DNA from 3 places in the Bacillus sp. C28GYM-DRY-1 genome. Region 1 is predicted to be linked to each of the others. Evidence: riboswitches for the same ligand, from Rfam matches in the RefSeq annotation. Region 1 holds a riboswitch; each other region holds the start of a gene.
The links. Region 1 has a riboswitch for thiamine pyrophosphate ahead of Q3W56_RS05505 (YkoF family thiamine-binding protein). Riboswitches for the same ligand answer to the same signal wherever they lie in the genome.

Region 1 (3,208 bases):
TTTTTCTGGCATTTCCTTAAAAATAAATGCCATATCATAGGGCTGAAGCTCATCAATAACGCTTCTGAAATCCTTAATTTTCCCGTCTCGCAATAAAATAATAATGCGTAAAATGAGTTCGTCATAGGTCATGTTTTGAATCATCGGGACTCGTACCTCCTCTACGGAGACGTGCCGGCCTCGCCTGAAGGTGCGGCAGATCGTCTCCTCATCGTGTAATCAATTGTCTTGCTGTCATAGTATATGGGTACCTCTTCAGATTGACTCGAATGGGGAGAATCCATACTCCGCACCTCCTTTAATCAGTTTCGTTTTCAAGGCATAAAAAAAGCCTTCGGGATTGAAGGAGAAAGAAGCACGGCAAAAAAGCGTGCGAGCGCCTTCAGTCGTAGAGCTTTAGCACTGTATGGCATAGGATTTAATCATCCAGCTGCGTTAAAAATCACCTTATGTCGATGATTTCTGTTGACCCATTGGCGTCTTTGGACATTTTTGGGCAGCAGCGTATCTCCATACAGGAGCCTCACCTAACGAAGTTCTTAATTGAATTGACACACTGAGATTACAGAAAAAAACAAGCTGTGTCAACAAAAAAAAGTAATTAATGTGTTTTGTTTTCATCACATTTACGGAACAAAACAAGGGCCTAAGCCCTTATTCTGTTGTTTGCGTCTCATCATCTTCAGAGAGCAAATGATATGTTTCATGAAGAAATAAAGCGTACTCTCCTTCCTTCGTCGGATGAGGGACGTATTCAGCCTGATTGATGTATTGCTCCTCTTTCTTTTCCATGCGTTTTTCGCCTCCTTTTCTACTTAGATTGTCCAAAAGAAGGCTTTCTTATCATGAAAAACCCCCGCTGCTAACGGGGGTTCCAGATTGTAGACAAAGTCCTAAAACGCTTTTTTGTTTTAGGATTTTGTCATCTTTTCAGCATGATTGAAAACCCTTGAAGTCTAGGAAGGACGAGCATTGGAGCGAATTATGATTCGTGAGCACCAACGCGCAGGACTGACAACGAATGCGACGGTTTGCGGACACGCTGAATGATTAGTCTTCTATATCCTGCTTAACGATCCGTCCATCCTTTGCGGAAATGTCAAATTCCGTCTCAATGCCTTGTTTCGTTTGGATCTCAATTTCGTAGATGTAAGCGCTGTCGGTCTGGCGTTTTTTTCCTCACCTTCCACAATTAATAGGTTCCCTTTTTTTCCAAATCCGACCATCCTCTCCTGTCCCTATATGAAAAAAATGATTTCATTGTTTACAAAATGATTGTTATCATCTATTATGATGTCAAAATAAAAAATTGTATATGGAAAGCACTAGGGGTGCTGTTTTTGGCTGAGATAAAGCGTGCAAACACGCGCTTTGATCCCTTATGACCCGATCTGGATAATACCAGCGTGGGGAAGTGCAGGTTGACCGAATGGTGTATTTTTTTGTGCGCTTAATCGATCTATGACTGCATATTCCCTTAGAATATGCAGTTTTTTATTTTACTAAAAAACAGGAGGTCGGAGAAATGGATCATATTTGTGGTACAAGCAGAATCGCCGGTTTTCGGTTCTCTTTATACCCGATGACGGATGATTTTATCAGTGTGATCAAGTCAGCGCTGAAAAAAACTGACACATCTAAGGTTTGGACGAAAACAGATCATATCAGCACGGCCTTGCGCGGATCGATTGATCATGTATTCGATGCTGCCAAAGCCATTTACCTTTATGCGGCGAACAGCGAAAAACACATCGTCATGAATGGCACGTTTTCCATCGGATGCCCGGGCGATACACAGGGAGATACATATCTTTCCGCAAGCAATAAGCGTGTCAATGAAGATGCCGTCCGAAGCCTAAACGCAGAAGCCCCTTGCCAATTTGCGCTTTATCCGATGAATGAGCCGGATTATATGGGCCTTATCATGGAAGCTCTCGATATTGCTAAAGCAGAAGGCACCTTCGTACAAGGCATCCATTATGCGAGTGAGCTTGACGGGGATGCGCATGACGTGTTCAGAACACTGGAGGCCGTTTTCCGCATGGCTGAACAGCAAACAAAACACGTAACCATGACTGTGAATCTCTCGGCTAACAGTCCATCAAGAAAAAAACAGAAAGCAGGGATAAAATGAAAAGCTGGAAAGTAAAAGAAATTGTCATTATGTCCGTTATCAGTATCGTTTTTGCCGTTGTTTATTTATTATTCACGCATTTCGGAAACGTACTTGCAGGTATGTTTGGGCCAATCGCCTATGAACCGATTTACGGCATTTGGTTTATCGTTTCTGTCATCGCCGCGTACATTATTCGAAAACCAGGTGCGGCGCTTGTTTCTGAAATCATTGCCGCTCTCGTTGAGTGCCTGCTGGGAAATCCGTCTGGCCCGATGGTCATCGTCATCGGCATTGTTCAAGGCCTCGGGGCTGAGGCTGTATTTCTCGCGACGCGCTGGAAGGTATACTCTCTTCCTGTCCTTCTGCTGGCAGGAATGGGATCTTCAGTAGCCAGCTTTTTCTATGATCTCTTTGTTTCTGGCTATGGTGCCTATTCACCAGGTTATCTTCTTATTATGCTTGTGATCCGTCTGATTTCCGGCGCGTTGCTTGCCGGGCTGCTCGGAAAAGCAATCAGTGACTCTCTTGCTTATACGGGTGTGTTAAACGGAATGGCACTCGGAAAGGAACTGAAAAAGAAACGGAAGCGGGCATCAGAACATGCAAGCCTTTAATGAGCTCCTGACGGTTGACCAGCTCAGCTTCTCTTATGAAGAAGACGAGAAACCGGTGTTTCAAAACATTTCGTTTACGCTGCAAAAAGGGGAATGCGCTTTACTGCTAGGGCCGAGCGGGTGCGGAAAAAGCTCCCTCGCCCTTTGTTTAAACGGTCTTTACCCGGAGGCTTGCGACGGCATACAGTCCGGTCATGTATTTTTATTTCAAAAGCCGGTCACTGGCGCTGAAACCTCCGAAACGATTGCTCAGCATGCCGGGGTGGTCTTTCAGGACCCGGATCAGCAGTTTTGCATGCTGACGGTTGAGGACGAAATTGCTTTTGGGCTGGAAAATTTGCAGGTTCCGAGAGAAGAGATGACGGAGAAAATTGATGCCGTATTAGAAAAATTGCGTATCAGCCATTTAAAAGAAAAAACAATATCAGCACTGTCAGGAGGACAAAAGCAGAAAGTGGCTCTTGCCTGTATTTTGGCG
Region 2 (3,208 bases), 180 kb from region 1:
CGTCTCTTAATCTGTCCGGCGTCATTCCGCCGATCGCAATAACCGGGATGGAAATCCGCTGTTTGATATCTGACAGCAATGACACACCTCTGCCTTCAAGGCCCTTTTTACAATCCGTTTCAAACACATGGCCGAACAACACGTAGTCAGCGTCTTCCTTTTCTGCTTGAACCGCTTCCTCAAGTGAATGCACCGACCGGCCGATATGAAGGTGAGGAAATCTGGCTCTGACCTGCTTCGGCGAAAAGCTGCTGCTCGGCAGCTGCACACGATGAATCGTAGAAAAAAGCGCAATATCCACCCGCCCATTCATGACCAGCTTTCGTTTATCAACACCGCCTTCAGAAATAAGCCCGAGCAGTTTCAAAATGTCGGCTGCCGATTTTGACCGTTCCCGAATGTGTATAAAATCAACTTCATTACGAATAGCTATGATTGCTCTGGCTAACTCTTCAACCGGCTTGCAGTCATCAGTTATGGCGTGAAGCTCCAAATTCCTCCACCTCTTTTATGCCGCGGTCGGACCAGCCTTCTTTTCGGTAGGCCATTCCCCAAAATTGATATTCATAGAAGCTGGAAATAACAAAATTCTCTTTCATCTTGGCGCGCACTTCATCTGTGCTGTTTTCCGCCAGCTCATCAAACCGATTGATTTGCTCTTCGACCTGCTGTCTGAACCAGTCACCGCCGTATGTGCCGATCCACTTCTGATAAATCGGATGCCCCGGATCACAATGCAGCAATTTCTCCCCAACTTCGTAATAAAGCCAGTAGCATGGCAGCAGGGCCGCTAAGATCTCAGCAAAATTCCCGCTCAAAACCGAACGGTACATATGGGATGTATAAGAGTATGCCGTAGGAGACGGCTTAAACGCCTTACGCTCTTCCTCACTGATTTCCAACAGCTCCGCAAACTCGCGATGAAGCGCCATTTCCGCCTCATATGTACCTTGAGCGTGGCTTGCCATCCGTCCCGTTGTATAAAGGTCCTTCGCATAAGCGGCGCCAAACGATTGCACCTTCGCAAAATGCGTTAAATAATAAGAATCCTGAAGCACGTAGTATTTAAAACGATCAATTGGAAGCGTTCCGTCACCGATTCCCTGAACGAACGGATGGACAAAGCTCCCCTCCCACCATTCTGCGGCTGCACTGCGGCATTCTTCTGAAAACTTCACACGTCATTCCCCCTGTCTGATAAATAAAAAAACCACTTTCCCGCAAGGAAAAGTGGTTTGGAATTGGCATAGTTAAATAACACAAATACCGCTCCACTTCCCTACGCAGGTCTGAACCTGTTCAAGTTATGAGGGTCTAAAAGTCACACTTTTATCTCAGCCCTTAAAAAGGACACCCCTAGTGGTAATACGAATACATATTGAATTGTTCTGCACCTCTATATTAACACGAATCCCTATTTGGTCAAGGTTTATCCTTCTAATGTTTTCTTAAGCTCCGTTACGTACCCGCGAGATCCGGTAACAATTAAGCGGTCTCCCAGTTTCAGCCTTGTGTCCCCATGAGGAACGATGCTATCAACACCTCTGAAAATCCTGACAAAGATGACGTCGCCTGTTAAAGGGAATTCCCGCAAAATCACACCGTCGTAAGTGCTATTATCCATATTAATTTGATACAGCGAAGACTCCTGGTTCGTGAGGAGCCTCATGACTCCAGGCGCTTCTATCAGTGCGCGAAGCAGTGTTTTTGTTGAAAGCAGAATAGAAAAGATACTGATTCCCTGCTCCTTCAGAGCTGCTTCATTTTCCGGTGATCCTACACTGGCAATGACTCTCTCTGTGCCTTTTTCTTTTGCAAGTAATGCAATGTCCGCATTCATGTCTTCATTCCCTGTCGCCACAACGAGGATATCCGTATCAAAAATGCCGAGTGATTCAAGCGTCTCGTGTTCATAGTCAGAAATCGTTTCGATAGTAAATACTGACTCTGAAAGCTTTTCCTCCGCATTCTCTTGGTAGACGTGTACAACACGCACATCATACTCTTCCTCCGGCAGTTCAAGAGTAACAGGTAATGTCATTTGGTTTGCACCGATAAACGTAATCGTCTTTTTCTCCTCCGGCTGCTCCTCCCGTTTGTACAACTTTTTAAAGAAGACCGGCGAAAAAATACTTGCAATGACGGCTACTAACGTCAGTGCTCCTGACATATTTGCGCTGATCACGTGAAGCTGCTCGCCGATTGTCGCAGCGGCAATCACGAGCGAAAGCGTTGATGTCAGCAGGAAACCAGATGCCAAAACGGTTCGGTTATCATACCACTTCCTCAAGTACAAAACAGGAAGGATTTTGCTTACTAACAGCGCCAGAAGCAGAAGTGGAATCATGATTAATATTTTCGGGTCTTGGAAAAGGGTCCATATATCCAGCTTCACACCGACCATCACAAAGAAAATCGGAATTAAGAACCCGTAGCCGAATGAATCCAGCTGCTGAACAAGTTCTTTGTTTGGCGAAAGAAGGGAAACGAGAACCCCTGCTAAGAAAGCGCCGAGAATATTTTCTGCCCCAAGTGATTCAGACAGGGCAACAAGTACGATAATTAACGTAAAAATCGCGCGCGTTCCGATCTGGATCGTCCCTTTTGACATGGATTGAACAAAAGAGCGATGTTTGAAGACACGGCCGAAAAAGTAAAGCACCACTCCGGCTGCAAACAGGATCATCAGGAGCCACATGTTTCCGCTGTCCTCTCCGTATAAAGAAGAAAAAACAGCAAGAAGAATCATCGTAGCCAAATCAGCAATAACAGCAACGAGCAAAATAATCTGCCCGATATTTGAATTCATGATCCGTTCTTCTTTTAATGTTGGTACGACAACGCCTAATGAAATCGTTGAAATAATAAGCGTCATTAAAAATGCATTTTCGATAAATCCTGCCAAGACGAACCCATAGGACAGCAGTAATGATAAAATAAAAATACCGCCAAATATAATGGATGCCGCAGCAAACGTATTAGGCGCTTCTTTGCCGTTCGGCATAAGCTGCTTTTTCTTTCCTTTCTCAAACGATGAAAAATCAATTTCAAGCCCGCTTAAAAACATTAAAAAGATAAATCCGAGCATAGAAAGCGTCTGGAGCCATGTGTCACCCTCCACAACTAAATTAAGGCCGCTTTTTCCTATGATCAATCCCATAATGATTTCAGCAACAACAACCGGGATGCTGAGTTTAAACCGATGCAA
Region 3 (3,208 bases), on a different contig from region 1:
AAGCTGTAAATCAATATAGCGGATGTCCTGAGCAATTTTTCCGCCTTTGACATGGACAGTTCCCCGTATTTCTTCTCCTGGATAATATGCGTCTTTCTCTAAAATTGTATCTACTTTTGCAGCACCAATACCGGCACTTGCCGCAAGCTTTTTAAAAAATGACATGTTAGATCTTCCCCTTTTTCTTTATCTCAACAGATATACGTAAAAAGGAGGAAAAAAGATTCGTTTGATTCATACTTTTTTCCTATGATTTGTCAGGCCTAGGGACAGACTAAGAATAATACTGAAAGCAAAGGAGCGGATGAAATGGACAAAGAGAGTATGGTTGCTGATGAATTGCACAGAATGTTTTTGGCTGGTGAGCTGCAAATCACGGTAGAAGAGGATATAAACAATATTTCCGAAAGGCTAAGAAACGGAGATCTCAGTTTAGACCGATTAAGCGGTGAAGACGCGTTTATAAAAGAAACAGTAAACGAGGCTTTAAGAAGAGTGGAGCAATAAAGGAGAAGAGACGGTCTTTCATAAACGAGAGACCGTCTTTTTTTATGACCTTTTTACAGTTCTCTACAGGATATAAGCGAGTCGATTTGAAATGGTTTATCTAGGATCAAGCCTTTTCCAACAGGAGTTCTGACAGTTCTCCATACAGATAAACAGCTGCATCTAATTGATCATGCAATGTCTTCGGAGGTGAGAGTTCGAGGTTGCCGTTATCGCGGCGGTATACTTGTTAATGTATTTTGTTGTTAAGAAATTAAGAGCAGTTGAAGGTACGTCTATGGCGTTAATTGGATCAAAGACATTGTTCAAGGGCCTTTATTTTCTTGCTTCTATACAAAATGCTATAATGAATAACAAATTTTTGACGGGGAGTGGGAGTATGAAGCAGATTATTGCAATGGGCGGCGGGGGTTTTTCGATGGAGCCGGAAAATTTGTCCCTCGATCAATATATCATCAATCAATCAGACCGGAAGTCGCCTCGCGTTTGTTTTTTGCCGACGGCGAGTGGTGATTCCCAAAACTATGTTCAGCGGTTTTATGATGCATTTCAAACACTGGATTGTGTGCCGTCTCATTTATCCTTATTTAAGCCACCGACAACAGATTTACTTTCTTTTGTTATGGAACAGGATGTAATGTATGTTGGCGGGGGAAATACGAGGAATATGCTTGTGCTGTGGAAGGAGTGGGGGCTGGATCTTATTCTCAGGGAGGCATGGATGAACGGTGTGATTCTAGCGGGATTAAGTGCCGGTGCGATCTGCTGGTTTGAAGAAGGGGTGACAGATTCAGCCGGACCGCTAACTAGTATGAAAAGTTTAGGTTTGTTGCAAGGAAGTTTTTGCCCTCATTATGACGGTGAAAAGGACCGAAGGCCGATATACCACCAGCTGATATCTAATGAATTCCTGAGTGATGGCTATGCTGCGGATGATGGAGCGGCTCTCCATTTCATAAATGATCAGCTGTTTCAGACAGTTAGTTCAAGACCGGGTGCAAAGGCATATCGGGTGATGGTGGCTGAACATGAAATAGCTGAAATCCCGCTGCCTGTCAAATATTTAGGGTGAATTGGCTGAATATTATCTAAATTCCTCTTTTTTTTTGATTGATTTCATGTTAAGATGAGTCAGAAATCAATAGTTACTGGGGGTGCCCGCTTTTCGGGCTGAGAGAGAAGGTAAACTTCTTAACCCTTTGGACCTGATCTGGTTCGTACCAGCGTGGGGAAGTAGAGGAATTGTTTTTATTATTGTCGTGTGGGCAATAGTATGTTTCTTTCTGACTGTAACCGGGTTCATTCATTTGAATCCGGTTTTTTGTGCTGGTTATGGGCTTGATTTTGTCCTTTCAAACGAAGAGAGGGGAAGGATAAGTAATGCAAAACAATTCAGTGCAGCAAGCCAACATTTCCATTATGTCGAGTTTTTCGGGGAGTAAAAAAGTATACGTGGAGGGTTCTTCCTCGGACATCCAAGTGCCGATGAGGGAAATCGCCTTAAGTCCGACGACAGGTTCGTTCGGTGAAGAGGAGAACGCGCCTGTACGTGTCTATGATACAAGCGGACCGTATACGGACCCTAATGTGACCATTAATATTCAAGAAGGACTAAAGCCGCTCCGCCAAAAATGGATCACAGGGCGCGGCGATGTTGAAGAATATGAAGGACGGGCTGTCAAACCAGAAGATAACGGTTATAAAAAAGCAAAACCAAATGTAAGCTACCCAGGACTAAAGCGGAAACCGCTGCGGGCGAAAGCGGGCCAAAATGTCACTCAAATGCACTATGCCAAAAAAGGAATCATTACACCTGAGATGGAGTTTATCGCAATCCGCGAGCATGTGTCTCCCGAATTTGTCAAAAATGAGGTAGCAAGCGGCCGGGCGATCATTCCTTCAAATATTAATCACCCTGAGAGTGAACCGATGATTATCGGCCGGAATTTTCATGTGAAGATTAATGCGAATATCGGAAATTCAGCGGTTACGTCATCCATTGAAGAAGAAGTGGAAAAAATGACGTGGGCCATCCGCTGGGGAGCGGATACGATGATGGATCTTTCTACCGGAAAAGACATTCATACGACGCGAGAATGGATTATTCGCAATTGCCCTGTGCCTGTGGGAACTGTTCCGATTTATCAGGCGCTTGAAAAAGTAAACGGCGTAGCGGAGGATTTAACGTGGGAGATTTACCGTGATACGCTGATTGAGCAGGCAGAGCAGGGAGTGGATTATTTTACGATTCATGCTGGTGTTTTGCTGCGGTATGTCCCGCTAACCGCAAAACGGACAACTGGAATCGTGTCACGCGGGGGAGCGATTATGGCGCAGTGGTGTCTGGCTCATCATCAGGAAAGCTTTTTGTATACTCATTTTGAAGAAATCTGCGAAATCATGAAAACGTATGATATTGCTTTTTCTCTTGGGGATGGTCTGCGTCCCGGATCAATCGCTGATGCCAATGACGAAGCGCAGTTTGCTGAATTAGAGACGCTTGGAGAGCTGACGCAAATTGCCTGGAAGCATGATGTTCAGGTAATGATTGAGGGACCGGGGCATGTGCCGATGCACAAAATCAAAGAGAACGTCGATAAACAAATGGACATTTGCAAAGAAGCGCCTTTTTACACATTGGGGCCTCTGACGACAGATATTGCACCGGGCTATGACCATATTACTTCAGCAATTGGAGCGG

Region 2: another riboswitch for thiamine pyrophosphate. It lies ahead of tenA (thiaminase II); the one in region 1 lies ahead of Q3W56_RS05505 (YkoF family thiamine-binding protein).
Region 3: another riboswitch for thiamine pyrophosphate. It lies ahead of thiC (phosphomethylpyrimidine synthase ThiC); the one in region 1 lies ahead of Q3W56_RS05505 (YkoF family thiamine-binding protein).

What each region holds. Positions count from the first base shown of each region.
Region 1 covers NZ_JAUMKF010000003.1:313,818-317,025, reverse strand. Annotated here, with positions in the region: gene mgtE (magnesium transporter) at 1-144, opposite strand, end outside; gene Q3W56_RS05520 (hypothetical protein) at 162-284, opposite strand; M-box (ykoK) riboswitch at 375-542, opposite strand; gene Q3W56_RS05515 (transcriptional regulator SplA domain-containing protein) at 655-792, opposite strand; partial or broken gene Q3W56_RS05510 (PepSY domain-containing protein) at 1,051-1,161, opposite strand; TPP riboswitch at 1,318-1,430, shown strand; gene Q3W56_RS05505 (YkoF family thiamine-binding protein) at 1,526-2,134, shown strand; gene Q3W56_RS05500 (ECF transporter S component) at 2,131-2,730, shown strand; gene Q3W56_RS05495 (ABC transporter ATP-binding protein) at 2,717-3,208, shown strand, end outside.
Region 2 covers NZ_JAUMKF010000003.1:133,206-136,413, reverse strand. Annotated here, with positions in the region: gene tenI (thiazole tautomerase TenI) at 1-493, opposite strand, end outside; gene tenA (thiaminase II) at 471-1,178, opposite strand; TPP riboswitch at 1,260-1,368, opposite strand; gene Q3W56_RS04425 (monovalent cation:proton antiporter family protein) at 1,430-3,208, opposite strand, start outside.
Region 3 covers NZ_JAUMKF010000032.1:2,836-6,043, forward strand. Annotated here, with positions in the region: gene Q3W56_RS19570 (sporulation protein) at 1-165, opposite strand, end outside; gene Q3W56_RS19575 (hypothetical protein) at 310-507, shown strand; gene Q3W56_RS19580 (Type 1 glutamine amidotransferase-like domain-containing protein) at 887-1,579, shown strand; TPP riboswitch at 1,648-1,756, shown strand; gene thiC (phosphomethylpyrimidine synthase ThiC) at 1,888-3,208, shown strand, end outside.